DNA from 4 places in the Priestia aryabhattai genome. Region 2 is predicted to be linked to each of the others. Evidence: riboswitches for the same ligand, from Rfam matches in the RefSeq annotation. Region 2 holds a riboswitch; each other region holds the start of a gene.

Region 1 (4,635 bases), on a different contig from region 2:
TAAAATAATTCGATAAATCGCAAATGGTACTAATTTGATACGATTAATTAATTTTAGGAAAAAGCGAATTGATACCAGCGCAAAAATAAAGGCGCTTATAAAACCGGCAATAAAAAACGGTAGTGCATCTGATGTGAAATACTGCCAGTTTTTAATCAATGAAAGTCCGCTTGCTCCTGCCATGATTGGCACTGCCATAATAAACGTAAAGTCTGCGGCTGCTTTATGGCTCATTCCAAGAAGAACCCCTCCTGAAATCGTTGAACCTGAACGAGAAAAACCTGGCCAAAGAGCAATACATTGAAACAGTCCTATACCAAGTGCTTGTCCATAAGTCATTTGGTCCACCGTCTCTACGCGCGGACGTTTAGGTCCAAACAAATCTGCTAGAATCATTAATACAGCTCCGACCACTAAGCCAATTAGCACCGTATTTAAAGAAAACAAATGCTCATCAATGTAATCATCAAACAAAAGTCCTAACACTCCTGCCGGTAACAGACCAACAATTACCTGCATTAAATTCAAGCGATTTGTCGGTCCAATTGGAGCAGCTGATTTTTTTCCCAGTCCTAATAAATTAATAAAACGATCTTTAAAAATAACAACTACTGCTAAGATCGACCCTAGCTGAATAACAATTTTAAATGTATTAGCTACTGGAGATGAAAATAATTCTTTTGAATTTAACCACAGGTCATCGACAATAATCATATGCCCAGTTGACGAAACAGGAGCAAACTCTGTTAAACCTTCTACAATCCCTAAAATGATTGCTACAATAATTTCCCACATAAAGCTATGTACCTTGCCTTTCTTTCAAATTAATAAGCTTATCGCTTCATTTTACATGCTCAACTATTTTCCTATTTTGACACTTGCTTTTTTATCATAATTGTTAAAACTATGAAATACAATGTGTATTTGCAAAAAGATAAGAATCTTTAATAATTTGTAATAAAAAGCTTAAATGCTATAACTTAAAAATACGATATCAGCTTTTATTTATTTTAGAAAGTAGTCATTATGTTCTGTATAAATTCCGGTCTCTTAGCTAAAAATGAATCATCTAGACTATTTTTCTTTGATGTGAAAAAATGACTAAATCATTATGTTTTTTCCATCCCTCTTTACTGTCATCTATCATTTTAATCAACTAGTGCTTGCTTATACGACATATCCCCTAAGTAATTTGAAACTTTTTTCTCTCCTTTCTCGTATATAGTAGTATCTTTTTTAGGAGGCTTTTTACTATGAATGGAAATGTACGTACAATGAAATGGGTCACTGCTGGGTATGAAGCCTTGCTGGGAATTCCTTTAATTGGCGCGGGGATTGTTATGGGCTTTAGTTATACTCCTCTTTTTATTGGATTTATTCTTCATGCTATCACACTAATTTTAGCTAATAGACGAGGGTTATCTGCTTATGGAAACATACTAGGGATTGTTACCTCACTGGTTGCTTGGATTCCATTTTTAGGGTTTATCATGCATATTATTACAGCTATTGTGATTGCAATCGACGCTGCTAGACAACGCTAATTGTCTAGCTTTTTTTATTTAAGGGTTGATTTTTTACCGAATGATGGTAAACTTAAGCCGTAAATTGAATAATTTGAATGTTATTTCTACTAGGGGTGTCTGATAGCTCAGACTGAGAGAAGAGTACAATAAAACTCTTTAACCCTTTGAACCTGATTTGGGTTATACCAGCGGAGGGAAGTAGTCTTGAAAAGAATAGTATATGTTTATTCTTTTTTCGCCTATTCCATCGGGTTCTGTCTACCACAGAACCCGATTTTTTTATGGTTCGGTATAGCTACACTTTATGCGAAACCGGAGGAATATGTAATGTCAAAACAAAATGTATCAGTTTCTATGAAAAAGCCTTTTCCAAACAGTCACAAAGTATATATCCAAGGATCTAGAGAAGACCTTAAAGTGCCTATGCGTGAAATTCATCAGTCTCCTACTACAGGATCTTTTGGTGAAGAAGAAAATAGTCCCGTACGTGTATACGACACGAGCGGTGTTTATACAGATCCCTCTTATGAAATTAATTTACAAAAAGGATTACCGGCTCTGCGCGAAAAGTGGATTGCGGAACGAAACGATGTAGAAACATATCACGGACGTACGGTTCAACCACAGGATAACGGCTATTATGATGGTGACCCAAGAGATCAGTACGAGCGCTTTATCACTACTCGCTTACCTCTGCGCGCGAAAAAAAATCAAAATGTAACGCAAATGCACTATGCGAAAAAAGGAGTCATCACGCCTGAAATGGAATTTATCGCTATTCGTGAACAGATGGATCCTGAAGTCGTACGTGAGGAAGTAGCAAAAGGACGAGCAATTATCCCTAATAATATCAACCATCCTGAGAGCGAACCAATGATTATCGGTCGTAAATTCCACGTGAAAATTAATGCTAATATCGGGAATTCTGCTATTCGTTCAGCTATTGAAGATGAAGTAGAAAAAATGACATGGGCAACGCGTTGGGGAGCCGATACAATTATGGATTTATCAACAGGAAAAGATATCCATACAACACGCGAATGGATTATCCGCAACTCGCCTGTTCCTGTAGGGACTGTCCCTATTTACCAAGCGCTTGAAAAAGTAAAAGGCGTAGCAGAAGATCTAACGTGGGAAGCATATCGCGATACATTAATTGAACAAGCAGAACAAGGCGTTGATTACTTTACTATTCACGCAGGTGTTCTTTTACGCTATATTCCTCTGACAGCGAAACGTACGACAGGTATTGTTTCACGCGGCGGATCGATCTTAGCACAGTGGTGTTTAGCTCATCATGAAGAGAACTTTTTATATACTCGCTTTGAAGAAATCTGTGAAATCTGTAAAGCATACGACATTTCTATTTCACTTGGCGATGGGCTACGTCCTGGTTCTATTGCAGATGCTAATGATGAAGCACAGTTTGGTGAATTAGAAACGCTTGGTGAACTAACTAAAATTGCTTGGAAACACGATGTTCAAGTTATGATTGAAGGTCCAGGACATGTCCCTATGCATCTCATCAAAGAAAACGTAGATAAACAAATGGAAATATGTCAAGAAGCTCCCTTCTATACTCTTGGACCGCTTACTACTGACATCGCTCCAGGTTATGACCATATTACATCGGGTATTGGTGCTGCAATGATTGGCTGGTTTGGGACAGCTATGCTTTGCTACGTAACGCCAAAAGAACACTTAGGTCTTCCGAATAAAGAAGACGTTCGAGAAGGTGTTATTACCTATAAAATTGCTGCGCATGCCGCTGACCTAGCAAAAGGCCATCCAGGAGCACAAAAACGCGATAACGCGCTGTCTAAAGCCAGATTTGAATTTAGATGGAATGATCAATTTAACCTGTCACTAGATCCAGAGCGCGCAAAAGAATATCACGATGAAACACTTCCTGCTGAAGGTGCTAAAACAGCCCATTTCTGTTCAATGTGTGGACCTAAATTCTGTTCAATGCGTATTTCTCAAGATATTCGTAACATGGCTCAAGAAAACGAAAAAGATGTAAACGAAGTAAGAAAAGAAGGAATGAAAGAAAAAGCTAAAGAGTTTGTTAACAGTGGTTCAAATATCTATCAATAATGAAGTAGAACAGCTTAAAGAACAAATTAAGCAGCTTGAAGGAAAGTTATTATTTGTTCAGCAAAATTGTCAGCACGTTATCGTTGAATCATCCCATTCTTCCGTAAGGCGCTGTATTAAGTGTTTCTATCAACAAGATGCAAAAAGGACTTCGTAAAGAAGTCCTTTCATCTTTTTTTGAAACGTGCTTTCATCACGTTCTTGATCCAATATAGTATCTTAATAATAACCCAGCCTATAAATGTACCTAGCGTGTTCAAAAAGATATCATCAATATCAAATACTCGTTCCGTTAGCTTGTACTGTAAAATTTCAATCAGAAAACTTATTAAAAAACCAGTCGTAAACACTTGGATAAAACCGTCAAACCACTTCATAAACAAAGGAATAAACATTCCAAGCGGTGCAAACATTACGATATTTCCCAGTATATTTGTCAGAGTGAGCATTATATTACCGCTGTCCCACATCAGACGGATCGTACTAAATAAATCCAAGTTCATTGCTTTTCCGTAAACATGTTCGTTTTCCCGTATGAGAGTAGCATAAATGACCACTGCCATATACGCAATAAATAGAGTGAACATGACTTTTTTAACGATTGACCTGATACTTGCATTCACTTCAACATCACCTTCTTTAACTCCCTAAACCATTTATTATTATCTATATGTATCTGTCCAATGCTTTCATTCGTAGTGAATGCATTTACATGCTTTTTTATCCTATCACATCAATAAATAAATACAATTCCTTTTATACAATTTTATTAAACTTGATTCTTTATGAATAAAAGATAAAAATTCTCATACATTTTGCTTATAAAGCCCCCTTAATTTTATTCTACCTTTTTCATTCATTTCTGCATTTACAAATAAAAAGAAGCAGCGAGATAACAACTCGCTGCTTCTTTTTAATCTGGAAAATAAGGATTCAAATGGATTAATACTTCCTGAATATTATCATGCTTTTTCATAAGTGTTGCTTTGATTTCTCGTCCTAAATCATGGCC
Region 2 (4,635 bases):
TTACGGCAGTGCGGGCTTATTTTTTAGTTAGCTGTAGCTAGCTTTTTTTATTTTTAAATTTAACAGTTTACATAATAATTTTATTGTTAACTTATATTTTTTTAGACATGTATGTTTTATTTATCTTCGATTGAGGAACATAAAAAGTAATAAAGGAGATGGATAAAATGAATGAACAAAAAATTGCTAAAAAAGTAAATGAAGTATTAGAAGGAAATCGTGTAGGAACATTAGCCACAGTTGTAAACAACAAACCCCACTCTCGCTATATGACATTCTTTAGCGATGAAGATGGTATCGCTCTTTACACACCAACAAATATCAATACACATAAAGCAGAAGAAATCGAAGCCAATCCGAACGTACACGTACTATTGGGCTACAGCGGCGAAGGATATGGCGATCAATACTTAGAATTATCTGGTACAGCTGTTCTTCGTACCGGTGATCAGTTAAAAGGACGTATATGGAACGATCATATGAAAGAGTGGTTTGACGGTCCAAATGACCCTGAGTATGTTGTTCTTGAAATTACGCCGAACGAAATTCGCTTTATGAATGAAGGCGAAGAAACTCCTCAAACTGTTCAGCTATAATAAAAAAGCGCACATTGTGCGCTTTTTTTATTTTCCTAACGCTTCTTTTAATTGAGCTGCTTTTTCTTTTGGAGACGCAGCTAAGCTAATCGCCGTAATAATAGAAACGCCATCTGCACCTGCTTCTACTACTTGTTTGGCATTTTCAGGCGTGATACCACCGATTCCTACAATTGGAAAGTCAATATTCTGGTTTCGCACTTCTTCAATTAATTTCGTACCTTGCACTGCTTTTGCGTCTTTTTTTGTGGAAGTAGGAAAAACAGGTCCCATTCCTACATAATCCGCTCCGTCTTTCATCGCCTGCTTCAGCTCTTGTACATTATGAACAGAGACGCCCACAATTCCTTTTCCTATTTTCTCTCGAACAACGTGAGCTTTTTCGTCTTCTTGTCCAATATGAACGCCATCTGCTTGTATGCGAATCGCTAAGTCAAGATCATCATTTACAACAAAAGGAACGTTGTGCTGGTGACAAATTTGCTGCAGTTCTTTCGCCAGCTGATATTTCGCTTCCCCCGTTAGCGCACCTTCGCCTTTTTCGCGAAATTGAAACACGGTAATGCCGCCTTCAATTGCTTCTTTCAACACTTCTCGCGGATCTTTTGTACAGTTATTGCTGCCCATTATAAAATAAACTTGCAGCAGCTTTTTAATTTCTTCGTTTGTCATTTTCCGGCTCCTTTTAACGTTGATGTACTCTTGCATATGATTCAATATCCTGCCCAGATAAAAGATGAAGCTGATTTAACAGCTCAATTTGGAAGCTTCCCGGCCCTTCTTCACCTTTTTTCACTGCGGCGATTTCACCTGCCACTCCGTAAAAACTTAAAGCAGCAACGCTTGCCTCGACATATTCTTTCTCTACAGCGGCGAAAGCTCCTATAATTGATGTCAGCAGACATCCAGTACCCGTCACTCTCGTAAATAACGGGTGACCGTTGTCTACTGTATACGTTGTATTTCCATCCGTGATTACATCTTGTTTACCCGTGATAACAATCACTGTATCTAATTTGTTCGCTGCTTTCTCAGCAAGTTCAATGACATCTCCTTGGCCTTCTAATGAATCAACGCCTTTAATGAGCCATGACTCGCCTACTACATTTGCAACTTCAGCAGCGTTACCACGAATAACTGCGATATTTAATTCTTCTACAAGCTGACGTGCCACTTCTGTACGAAACGGTGTCGCTCCAGCTCCTACAGGATCAAAAATAACCGGCACGCCATTTTCATTTGCTGATTTCCCAGCTATTCTCATTGCTTCCACTTCTCGAGCCGTCAGTGTACCCATATTTAAGACAAGCGCTCCGGCGATTCGTGCCATGTCAGCCACTTCTTCCTTCGCATAAGCCATAACAGGTGAAGCTCCTAGTGCAAGCAGTCCATTTGCTGTAAAATTGGTTACCACAACATTCGTAATATTATGAACAAGCGGACTTGTATCTCTTACTTTTTCTAATTGAGCTGAAATTTTACTAATATCCATGTTCTCTCACTCTTTTCATTTAGTTTTAACCCTGCAAAAAAAGACAAAAAAGCACCTTGCATGCGCAAAGTGCTTTGGTATGTACTCACATTCCCTGCGCTGGCATTATCCAACAGGTTCAAATGGTCAACAGGCGTCCCTGTACTCTCAGCCTGCCCCGCGCAAGCTCCCATACTATTCTTGTTACGTTTAAAGTTTACTATTAACCTTTTTTATTTGCAACCATTTCACTGTTTTGCCGATTAAATAAAGCTTCGCTATAGGCTGAGTAGCGTTGTAAATCTTACACCTTTACTAAAAGAATAATCAAAAGACCTCCCATAAGCTACTAGAGGTCTTCTATTTTAAGAATTCTATCATTTTTTTCCTTCTCGTTATTTCTCTTGAACCGCCTGATTTCTCACAGCTGTTTTTCGGTCCTTCCCTGCTCTTAAAGATAAAAGAAAACAAAGCAGCAGAACAAGTGCAGCTGATACGTATGGATAATTAATGTTTATATCAAAGAGAAAGCCTGCTACAACGGGTCCAATAATATTCCCAAGACTTGTATAAGCAGAATTTAGTCCGGCTACATACCCTTGGTCGTCTTGTGCCATCATCGACATTTGCGTGCTGATTGCGGGACGTAAAATATCTGTTGCTAAAAAGACGATAAATGTCACAACAATAATAAGCCAGTATGTGTGCACAAATAGCGTAAGTAAAATAAAAAGTCCCGTCATCATCAAGCAAAACGAAATTACTCTTTTTTCACCGAACTTATTTAAAATCCAGCCAAAAATCGTAACCTGCACCACAGCCCCTGCAATAGAGCCAAATGTAATGACAAACGCAATATCTTTTGGTGTAAAGCTAAATTTATGATCAACAAATAGTGAAAAGATCGTTTCATAATTGGATAATCCAAACGATGTCACAAAAACGATAATTAAACTTAAAAAATAAGGTTCTTTATAGGAATTCATAAGCTGCAGTAGCAGCCGATCTTCTTTTGGATTCTCTTTATTTGAAACAGCAGGATTTTGTACAGGACGGGACTCCGGCAAAACAAACAGCGTAATCACTGCAGCCAAGCCTCCTGCTACTGCGGCCATATAAAACGGTACGCGCATGCCGTATTCAGCTAAAAAGCCTCCGATACCTGGCCCAATAATAAATCCTGTTGTAATCGCCGCCGTCACATAGCCCATTCCTTTAGCGCGTTCTTTAGCAGACGTCACGTCTGCTGTATAGGCCATAACAGCAGGCATAATAAGCGCGGCCCCGACCCCGCCTAACATTCTGGATACAAATAATAAAAGAGGGGTACTCACTGAACCAAAGAACCATTCAGACAGGGCAAAAACAATCATTCCCGCTACAATAATTTTCTTTCTCCCTAACGAATCTGATAACCGGCCCGCTAAAGGTGAAAACAGAAATTGAGTTAACGAAAACACCGCTACTAAAAGCCCCATCACGCTGCCATTGATATGAAGCTCTGTCATATATGTTGGCATAATTGGGATAACGAGACCGATTCCCGTAAAGATAATAAAAATATTTAGCATAAGCAGCAAAATCGCCGCTCGATTTCTTAACAATAATGACATATAAACCTCCTGATTACAAAAATACTGAACGTTCGGTCTATAAAAATACAAAATAATGAGGGATTACTCATTACCGCAATAAGCATCCCCGACTATTTAAGAAGACCTTGCTATAATTCCGTTTAAAAATACATCGATTGCTGAATGGTAAAGCTGCAGGGCATTTTCCGTGCTCGTTTTTCGAGACATGCGGCTCATCCCCACAAACAGCCCTTCTAAAACCACTGCAAGCTGTTCTGCATTTTTATGAGAAAACTCACCTTCATCAATGCCTTTTTGCAAAAGTTCGCGGTTAAACTCCACGTGTCGTTTCACCATCTCATCAATTCGCTCTTCGATATCGCTACCCTTTTCCTCGTTGTTAAAAAACTCATCGGCAGCTTTCGTAAGAGGATGATTCAAATCATCTAAAATGATTTGCTCCGCAATTCCAAAAAGCTTATCTCTTGTTGTTTTGTAAAGAGCCTCTCTTTCTTTCCAGTTTCTTTCCCACTCGAGATCCCATTCGTCTATTAAATAGAGAAAAAGTCCTTCTTTACTTTTAAAGTGATAATAAATATTCCCTTTACTGCTTCCCGTAGCTTCTACAATTTCCTCAATAGACGTAGCTTTATAGCCTTTTTGGGAAAACAATGCTTTAGCGGCATCTGCCACTTTTCTTTTTGTTTGTTCACTTTGAAGCTTTTTTTTATTCAAGCTATTTCCACCGCCCCGCACATTTATTATTTATACTGAACATTCGTTTTGTATTATCTGACACCTATACTACATAGGAAAAACCTTTTTGTCTAGTGAGAAAACCGAGTTTATACCTTTTTTATATGAATCATGACAAAACAAAAAAACAAAGCCTTTTAAAAAGGCTTTTAATCATTCAGTTCTTTTGTCATAAATACACTGTATGGATCTTCTTTGTAGGTAGAAAACGGTTCGCATTGGTAAAATCCAAAACTGG
Region 3 (4,635 bases), on a different contig from region 2:
AATGTGACTTAAACTAAGGGAAATATACCTTCTATACACCGTTTGTCATCAGGATACAGAAAGATTTTTAAATTTGGATTAAGTGGATTTTTAAGGAAGATTTAAGGAGTAAAAAGGAAGTTTCATGCGACGATTTTCTCTTTCATTTTTTCATGACTTTTGGTGCAATAAACATATAGTTAAATGTTAAGGTAGAAATAAATTCCTTATGGTACACTTAAAGAAGAATTTATGAAACGGAGCGATATGATGAAAGCCATAAATTTAATCTCAATTGCCTTTGGTGCTATCGCTGGTACATATGCACGCTATTTGCTGAATCTTTCCTTATTATATACGGGATATCCAATAGGAACGGTAATTGAAAACCTATTAGGAAGCTTCATATTAGGCCTATTAACAGGATTTTTTGCGTGGAAAAAGCCAAAAGAATGGATAAAGCTTGGTCTAGGTGTTGGCGTGTGCGGCGGTTTTACAACGTATTCAACGTTTGCAGGAGACGTCATTTCTCTCACTCAGCACCATTTATTTGGTGGAGCTATTTATGTCATTGTCTCTTTAGTAGGTGGGGTTCTTCTTGCTTTAGCAGGCTATCTATGCGGTGAAGCGGCAGGGGAAAATTTAGTGAAATTACATGAGGTGAAGTAAATGAGCATAGTGAGCTTGGCACTTGGCGGGGCAGCTGGAGGAATATGCCGTTATCTTTTGGGTTTAAAAGTTACAAAAACAGTTTCAAACCCTCCTTTTCCAGTATCAATGCTGTTTGTAAACTTGCTCGGTGCGTTTGGGCTTGGTCTTTTTTACGGCAGTTATTATGGAAAGGTTCCGAGTCATGCTTATGATGATTCAATATTTTTAATGATTGGCATTGGCTTTTTGGGTGCCTTTACCACTTTTTCAACGTTTAGTGTGGAAACCGTGCAGTTAATTCGAGAAAAATCTTATCGGAAAATGTTGGCGTACGTGGGGATTTCAGCATTTGGAACAATTGGTTTATTTACAGTCGGTTTACTGGCAGGAACGTTTTTATTTAAGTAAAGAGAACGTTTCTAGTAGGGAAAAACAAAAAGACGGAGAAGTATAGAATGGATAGAAAAGCAGAAGTTTGGAAATACATTTTGTTGATTGTGGCTGTTGCAGGTCAAATCATCGGTTTTTTATTTTTATTTATAAATGTTGTGGCGGCATTTATTTTTTACGGTTTTTATATTCTAACTTTTATTATGTTACTCCTGCTGTTTATATGGGATCGGAAAAAGGAAAAAGACAAAGAAGAATTTGACGACTATACTGATTACTAACCATATAAAAAGCAGAATGGTGCGATGCGTCGGGCCTCTTACATAAAGAGGCTTAAAAAATACATATATAAAAGGAAGAGAGCTGTAAGAACACAAAGGGATATTGTATTTACATCTAGTTGTGTTATAATTTTAAGTGCAAAAACAAAATCAATAAATAGCAATCACTAGGGGAGCTCTTTGGAGCTGAGACGAATGTATTTCGGACCCTTTGAACCTGATCTGGTTTGGACCAGCGTAGGGAAGTGGCGATCATGTTTACATAACAATACATGCTAACCACTCTACGTTGTAGAGTGGTTCTTTGTATGTAATAAAGCCCTCTGCACAAGATGAAGTGATTGAAATTTCTCTTTATTCTGAATGGAAAGGTTTCGATCATGTGGATATTCCTAAATTTCATGTCATTACAACAGATAAGCAGCCAATCGAAGAGCTTCAGGAAATTTTAACAGCTATTGCGCCTTTTGCGGGCGCTGTTCATATTAGAGAAAAAAAGAAAACGGCAAAGCAGATTCAATGTTTACTAGAAAGCCTGCCATTTTGTCACTCTAAAATTATTGTAAATGATCGAGTTGATGTAGCACATGCTTTAAAAGCAAAGGGAGTACAGCTTGCCTATCATAGCTTAGACGTTTCGTTTGTTATAGACGCATTTCCTTCTCTTATTGTCGGAAAATCAGTTCACTCCGTGGAAGAAGCCCTAGAAGCTGAAAAAGATGGTGCTCACTACATTCTATACGGACATATTTATTCAACTCATTCAAAAAAAGGATTAAAAGGTCGAGGGATAGCAGCACTAAAAGAAGTAGTAGACGCTGTGCAAATACCGGTTATTGCCATTGGAGGAATTACACCTGTAAATGCCGCAGAGGTACTTCAAACAGGAGCACACGGTATAGCTGTGATGTCTGGTGTCATGCTTGCGCAAGATCCGCTCAAAGCGATCAAACAATATTCTCATATATGGACATCTGGAGGTGGAGAAAATGAAGAAGCATTATGATGTACTGTTAATCGGAGGAGGCATAATCAGCTCTTCTATTGCTTATCATTTGTCAAAACAAGGAGCGTCAGTAGCCATTCTTGAGCGCAATCAAATCGGTTGTGAAGCTTCAAGTGCAGCCGCTGGTATTTTAGGCGCTCAAGCTGAAATTGATGAAGAAGGTCCTCTTTTAGACTTAGCTATTAGGAGCAGAAGCATGTTTCCTGAACTGGTTAAGGAACTAAAAGAAAAAACGGCAATCGACGTAGAGCTTATTCAAAAAGGCTTATTAAAAGTGGCTGTAACAGAAGAAGATGCACACGTATTAAAGAAAAAAGCCGCTCAGCATCATCGATGGGATGAACATGTAAGATGGATCGATGTAAAAGAAGCGCGCTTGTTAGAACCGGGTCTCTCTCCAGACATACACGGAGCAATTACAATACCCGGAGACGGTCAGCTAGCTCCGGTTAAGTTAACGCAAGCTCTTGCTCATGGAGCCTTGTATCACGGAGCAGATGTATTCGAATACTGTGACGTTCATTCTCTTATTATGGAGAATGAAACAGTAAAAGGTGTACAGACGTCTAAAGGATTTTTTTATGGAGAAAAAGTAGTTATTGCAGCAGGCTCATGGGCTAAACGCTTTATTTCTTCTGAACATTTAGGGCAGGTGTTTCCTGTAAAAGGAGAGTGTATTGCTCTTCAAAGTCATAAGCCGCTGCTTTCTAAAACGATTTTTTTAGATGAAGGTTTTTATTTAGTGCCTAAAGCAGGCGGAAGAATCGTAATCGGGGCAACTAAGCTACAGCATGATTTTACCAAGACGGTTTCTGCACAGGGTATTCAATTTTTGCTAAATAAAGCCGTTACGCTCCTGCCGGCTATCAAAGAAGCAACATTTGAAAAAGCATGGGCAGGTCTTCGTCCACAAACAAATGATGGTTGGCCTTATTTAGGAGAGCATCCTGAGGTAGCAAATCTCCACATGGCGTTTGGCCACTACCGAAACGGTATTTTATTAAGTGCTGCAACCGGACAAATTATGGCTGATGCTTTGTTAGGGAAAAGTCCGAATCATTCATTTTTTACATCATTTCAGCTAAGGAGAGCAATGGAGGGAGTTCATTGAATCTAATTATTAATGGTAAGACCGTCACTGTCGGAGATGAAATTGAAACAGTCGAGCACCTGTTACAGGCTCAGAACCTGCATGAGCGAGTTGTAATTGTTGAGTTAAACAAGAACATTTTGCAAAAAGAAGAACATAGCGATGCAAGCTTAAAAGATGGAGATACATTAGAAGTTGTTTCATTTGTCGGAGGAGGATGAAGATTATGTTAAAAATTGGACAATATACATTTAATTCACGTTTATTATTAGGAACAGGGAAATTTCCGGACTTTACGACTCAGCGTCAAGCGGTAGAAGAGTCGGAAACAGAAATTTTAACATTTGCTGTTAGACGAATGGATATTTTTGATCAAAACCAGCCTAATTTATTAGAAGCGCTTGATGTGAAGCGTTTCACTCTTTTGCCTAACACTGCTGGAGCAAAAAATGCAGAAGAGGCGGTACGTATTGCTAAATTAGCAAAGGCTTCTGGACTTTGTGACATGGTGAAAGTAGAAGTAATTGGATGTGATAAAACGCTACTTCCTGATCCAGTTGAAACATTAAAAGCCAGTGAAGAACTGTTAAAAGAGGGCTTTACTGTTTTACCTTACACATCAGATGATGTTTTACTTGCGCGCCGTTTGGAAGATTTAGGCGTACATGCTATTATGCCAGGAGCTTCGCCTATCGGTTCAGGTCAAGGCATTATTAACCCGTTGAACATGCGTTTTATCATTGAACAATCAAATGTTCCAGTAATTGTAGATGCAGGTATTGGAACGGCTTCAGATGCAGCTCAAGCTATGGAGCTAGGAGCAGATGGTGTGTTATTAAATACAGCTGTTTCAGGAGCAAAAGATCCTGTGAAAATGGCTCGTGCTATGAAACTAGCGATTGAAGCAGGACGAGCAGCATTTGAAGCAGGACGCATTGAAAAGAAACAATATGCAACGGCAAGCAGTCCAACAGAAGGGATGAGTATCGGTTGATTAATCGTTATTCCCGCCAAGAATTGTTTCAACCTATTGGAAAAGGCGGACAGCAGCAAATTCAAGAAAAGCATGTTCTGATTGTAGGAGCAGGTGCTCTTGGAACAGGGAACGCCGAGGCCCTTGCGCGAGCGGGTGTAAAGAAAATAACGCTCATTGACCGGGACTATGTAGAGTGGAGCAACCTTCAGCGGCAACAATTGTATAGTGAAAAAGATGCTGATAAAAGAATCCCAAAAGCAAT
Region 4 (4,635 bases), on a different contig from region 2:
AAAACGGTTTTCATATCCTTTTAACCCAAACTCTTCGAGCAGCTGAGATACTTGCCTATGAGCACTTGCTTTTGACACATTGTGAAGCTCAAGCGGCAGCGCTGCATTGTCTAGAATTGTACGCCACGGAAGGAGCAAATCTTGCTGCGGCATGTAGCCTACTTTTCCAAGACGCTTTTCATAAGACTGTCCGTTAATAACTATATCGCCTTCACTTTGCTGTTCAAGACCTGTAATGAGGCGAAACAACGTACTTTTTCCCGAGCCGCTTGCTCCAACGATACTGACAAACTCGCCTTCTTTCACGTCTAAGTTTAATGATTTTAAAATCGGTTGGTCACCGTTTTTGTAGGTAAAACTGACGTTTTGGAAAGATAACACAGACTTATTCATGGATCGGCCACATCGCTTCGTTATAAGCCATATCCCAGAACATATACTCAAAACGCGTCGTATTTAAGAAAGTTTCTTCGAGTTTTTCTAATTCAGCTTCTGATTTGTCTTCAGTAAGTGAGTCAAATAAGTTAATACACCATGTCGCCAGTGCGCCAAATTCTTCTGAGCTGTACATCTCAATCCACTCACGGTAAAATTCATTGTTAGCTCCAGACTTTTCACTGAGCTCTTTTCCTATTTCCCAGTAGCTCCACATACAAGGTAAAAGAGCCGCCACTAATTCAGCTAACGTTCCGCTTTGACCAACGTGCAGCATATAGTGTGTGTATGCCAATGTTGTAGGAGATGGCTGCGCTTTTTCTAATTCTTTTTCGCTGATTTCAAATTTCTTGGCATACTCACGGTGCAAGCTCATTTCTTCATTTAATGTAGAATCTAAAAGTGTAGCAAATTCCCCCATCGTTTGGACATCGGTAGCCTTCATGGCTCCAATCGCAAATAACTTGGCATAATCAATTAGGTAAAGATAATCTTGAATCATATAAAAGCGAAACTTCTCCTTTTCAAGCGTTCCATCTCCCATCCCCTGTACGAAGGGATGATTATGATTTTGACGCCAAATAGGCTGAAGCTTTTCGTATAATCGTTCACTAAATTTCATGATGATCACTCCTTATGCGTATGCAGCCACGTATAAATGAACTGCACCATCACTTTTGTATATTGAACAAGCTGATTCACATCTAATTGTTCGTTCACAGCATGTGCATTCGCTAAATTTCCCGGACCGTAAATAGCTGCCGGAATACCGGCATCGGCTAGCCAACCGCCGTCTGTTACGCTAGTTGACACATCAATTGGAGGCTTTTTTCCTTCAATTTGTTCATGAGTATTTGCAAGCAGCTGCACTCCTGCATGACCTTCATCAATTTCTAATGACGGAAAGATTTCTCCTCTGTCTTCAATCATCGATGTGCCTCCCCATTCAAAGGTTGGCAGATTATCTTTTAACCATGGATCTGCTTTTGCAATAGCTAAAATGTATTCTTCCACTTCTCTTGATACTTGGTCGTACGATTCATTAGGATAATAGTGAACGGTGATCCACAGCCTGCATTCATCTGCAATAAAAGCAGCATGCCTTCCCCCTTCAATTACCGCTGGATTAATCGTATTTGTCCCTGGCAAAAATCCTGGATAGCTCTTTGTAATAGCCCAGTGACGTTCTAATTCTTGCAGCCCTCCGATAACTTTTGCCATCTTTTCGATAGCGCTCGCAGCTAACAGTCCTCCTCCAGCATGAATCATACTTCGGCGTGTACCGTCATGATAAGTTTTGCTGCTTTTTATGGTAATCCATCCCGTGATAACTCCGCCTTGACCTTGAATATGTAAATCACTCGTATCCGCTACGAGCGCAAAGTCAGCTGTATATCCTTTCTGACAGCATTGCAGCGTACCTGCTTCTCCCACTTCTTCTCCTACAACAGATTCAAAAATTAAGTCTCCCGGAAGCTCAATTCCTGCTTCTGTTAAAAGCTGGACTGCAAATAACGCTCCTGCCAAGCCGCCTTTCATATCCGCAACTCCGCGTCCGATTATCGTATTGCCTTTCACGACAGCTTCAAACGGATCTGTCTCCCACTTTTCATTTTCTTGTACCTCAGCAACATCCATATGCCCGTTAATAATCAAGCTTTGGTAGTCTGCTGATTTTTTTCCTTTTAACGTCCCCACTACGATAGGATCGTTGGAATATAAGTCCCACATATCGATGGAAAACCCGCAGTTTTTAAGAAAATCCGCTACGTATAGCTGCGCTTCATGAGAATTTCGTGCAGGAGGCGCCGGCGTTTTATATGAAACAAGCGTTGTTAATAACCGGATTAGCTCCTCTTTGCGCTCCTCTACCTGTTTGACAAGCAAATCAATTGTTTCTTCCATGTATGACACCTTCCTTTACGCATAAAAAAACACTTCTTTCGCAGGAAAGAAGTGTTTTTGTGTATATAAACAAAATTATTATAACGAGTTCGTAAGGGAATCCCATACAAAACATTCATTACAATACCTCTTTCCTACGCTAGTATTACCTAGTTCAGGTTATAAGGGTTAAGACTTCTCGTCTCTCTCAGCTTCGAAAGCACCCCTAGTGGTGTTGTATCTTTATGAAATTAATCTATTATCATATGTTTACCTTTAATAGTTTTATCATAGTAAAGCGTTTTATTCAATAGAAAGGTTTATGATCTAGCAATGAAAATAGTTTCCTTTTTAGTAAAATAAAAAGCACAAACCTTTTTCAAGTAGTGTGCGCTCTTTACTTTTATAAGATTACTAGTTAGCTATCGGCTTCTTTAAAAATACGCCATAACTAATAGCGCCAATTAAAAGCAGTCCTGCGCCTAATAGGAACACCACTGTAAAAGTTCCGGTTGCATCTAATATAAATCCCGTTACAATAGGGGCCATTGCTGCTCCTAGAAACCCTCCGAAATTTTGAATAGCGCCGAGTGAAGCAACTTGTTCCCTTGGTGCAACATCCGCCGCTAGGGTCCAAATTACGCCTGATGGCAACTGTGATGCGAAGTAGCCAATGGATAATAAGACAATACTCAAGGCTGCGTTATCAATAAAAGGAACGGGTGCCACCGATGCTGCCGCCAAGATCGCCCCGCCTACAATTGGAATTTTTCTTGCTGTTACTGCATGAACTCCTTTTCGAATAAAACGATCTGAAATTGCACCGCCGAGCAACACTCCTATAATTCCAGCTAGAAACGGAATAGCAGCAATCCACCCCGTTTGTTTTAGACTGAAACCGCGCTCTGTTTCTAAGTAGCTCGGAAGCCAAGTTAAATAAACCCATATTGTAAACATAATTCCGAAATTCCCGATAATCATAAACCACGTGCTTTTATATTTAAAAAGCTGTGACCATTTTGCTTGTGAGGTATGACTGCTTTTTATTTCTTCTTTAGGGACAGCTTTCACTTTATTGGCAACATAATCCGGATCCCGATATATCTTTAGCCAAACAAACATCACAATAAAGCCGGCTGCTCCTATAACAACAAACATTCCTCTCCAGCTCATCGTTAAAAGTAATACCGTTAACAACGGCGGAGCAATCGCATTAGCAATTTGAGACCCTGTATTAATAATAGAAGTAGGAAGGCCACGCTCTTCTTTTGAAAACCATCTTTCCGTCACTTTAATTCCGGATGTGAAAAAAGGAGATTCCGATACACCTAGAAGCATTCTCATGGCATAAAGAGCGGAGTACGTGTTAGTAAAAGCACTTGCTACCGTTGCTACAGACCATAGGCCAGATGCCCATGCAAACATTTTTTTTGGCCCGTATTTATCAACCAACCAGCCGGCAGGTAGATTTGCTAAAGCATATGGCCATAGAAAAGCTGAAAGTAAAAGACCCATTTGTGTAGAGGACAGCCCAAACTCTTTAGCAATAGTGGTATTAGCGATACTTAAATTGGATCGGTCTAAATAGTTAACAACTGCTCCAATTAACAATACAGTAATGAGCCACCAGCGTATATTCGTCTTTTTTACATCTTTTTTTACAAGACCCAAATCTTTGTTAACGCTTTCATTTGTTTTAGATGTAACCGCCATAGAACATTCCTCCATAACTTTAATAGTTATAGTGAATGAGCTGCCTGCTTATAATCAAACAGCCCTATTCACTAGAATTGCATGAGTTTATTCAGAACATGAACCATTTATTAAACACTGCTTTTTGGATGAATGCTATTTAGTTTATCATCTAATTCTTTGACTTCTTCTTCTGTTAAATCTATTTGAGGAGATCTCATGCCACCAACGTTAATACCTCTTAATTTTAATGCTTCTTTAAAATAAGACATGTTGCTTCCGTTTAAAAGAGCTTCACAATATTGTATAGCAACTTTTTGCATCTTTCTTGCCTTTTCTAAATCATTAGCTTTAAATGCATTATAAGTCTCTACAAACGGCTCGGGATAAACGCCGGATACACCGGATACAACTCCTTCACACCCCATAGCCAGAGCCGCTAAAAATAAACGATCGGTTCCTGGAAGAACAGAGAAGTTTCCATCGTTAATATTTAAATAATCATTTACTCGTAAATAGTCAGGATAACTATATTTAATACCAATTACATTCTTGCATGCCTCTGCTACTTTTTGCGCTACCTCTGCAGTTAAATCATTGCTTGAAGACTGAGGAATATTATAT

What was found. Region 2 has a riboswitch for thiamine pyrophosphate ahead of thiM (hydroxyethylthiazole kinase). Riboswitches for the same ligand answer to the same signal wherever they lie in the genome.
Region 1: linked by a shared signal. The riboswitch ahead of thiC (phosphomethylpyrimidine synthase ThiC) and the one ahead of thiM (hydroxyethylthiazole kinase) in region 2 are both predicted to bind thiamine pyrophosphate.
Region 3: linked by a shared signal. The riboswitch ahead of M3225_RS24680 (thiamine phosphate synthase) and the one ahead of thiM (hydroxyethylthiazole kinase) in region 2 are both predicted to bind thiamine pyrophosphate.
Region 4: linked by a shared signal. The riboswitch ahead of M3225_RS13990 (acetylornithine deacetylase) and the one ahead of thiM (hydroxyethylthiazole kinase) in region 2 are both predicted to bind thiamine pyrophosphate.

The regions. Positions count from the first base shown of each region.
Region 1 is NZ_JAMBOQ010000017.1:20,900-25,534, forward strand. Features, by position in the region: gene M3225_RS27860 (undecaprenyl-diphosphate phosphatase) at 1-795, opposite strand, end outside; gene M3225_RS27865 (hypothetical protein) at 1,254-1,544, shown strand; TPP riboswitch at 1,626-1,740, shown strand; gene thiC (phosphomethylpyrimidine synthase ThiC) at 1,854-3,623, shown strand; gene M3225_RS27875 (hypothetical protein) at 3,601-3,780, shown strand; gene M3225_RS27880 (VanZ family protein) at 3,791-4,246, opposite strand; gene M3225_RS27885 (cation diffusion facilitator family transporter) at 4,537-4,635, opposite strand, start outside.
Region 2 is NZ_JAMBOQ010000004.1:321,670-326,304, reverse strand. Features, by position in the region: RNA gene ssrS (6S RNA) at 1-21, shown strand, start outside; gene M3225_RS20235 (pyridoxamine 5'-phosphate oxidase family protein) at 168-596, shown strand; gene thiE (thiamine phosphate synthase) at 624-1,268, opposite strand; gene thiM (hydroxyethylthiazole kinase) at 1,282-2,088, opposite strand; TPP riboswitch at 2,163-2,271, opposite strand; gene M3225_RS20220 (MFS transporter) at 2,463-3,680, opposite strand; gene M3225_RS20215 (TetR/AcrR family transcriptional regulator) at 3,777-4,376, opposite strand; gene M3225_RS20210 (GNAT family N-acetyltransferase) at 4,547-4,635, opposite strand, start outside.
Region 3 is NZ_JAMBOQ010000008.1:58,957-63,591, reverse strand. Features, by position in the region: gene M3225_RS24695 (fluoride efflux transporter FluC) at 250-648, shown strand; gene crcB (fluoride efflux transporter CrcB) at 649-1,038, shown strand; gene M3225_RS24685 (hypothetical protein) at 1,086-1,301, shown strand; TPP riboswitch at 1,461-1,562, shown strand; gene M3225_RS24680 (thiamine phosphate synthase) at 1,684-2,307, shown strand; gene thiO (glycine oxidase ThiO) at 2,291-3,418, shown strand; gene thiS (sulfur carrier protein ThiS) at 3,415-3,618, shown strand; gene M3225_RS24665 (thiazole synthase) at 3,624-4,391, shown strand; gene M3225_RS24660 (thiazole biosynthesis adenylyltransferase ThiF) at 4,388-4,635, shown strand, end outside.
Region 4 is NZ_JAMBOQ010000003.1:168,342-172,976, reverse strand. Features, by position in the region: gene M3225_RS14000 (ABC transporter ATP-binding protein) at 1-393, opposite strand, end outside; gene tenA (thiaminase II) at 386-1,057, opposite strand; gene M3225_RS13990 (acetylornithine deacetylase) at 1,063-2,340, opposite strand; TPP riboswitch at 2,455-2,557, opposite strand; gene M3225_RS13985 (MFS transporter) at 2,734-4,032, opposite strand; gene M3225_RS13980 (dihydrodipicolinate synthase family protein) at 4,143-4,635, opposite strand, start outside.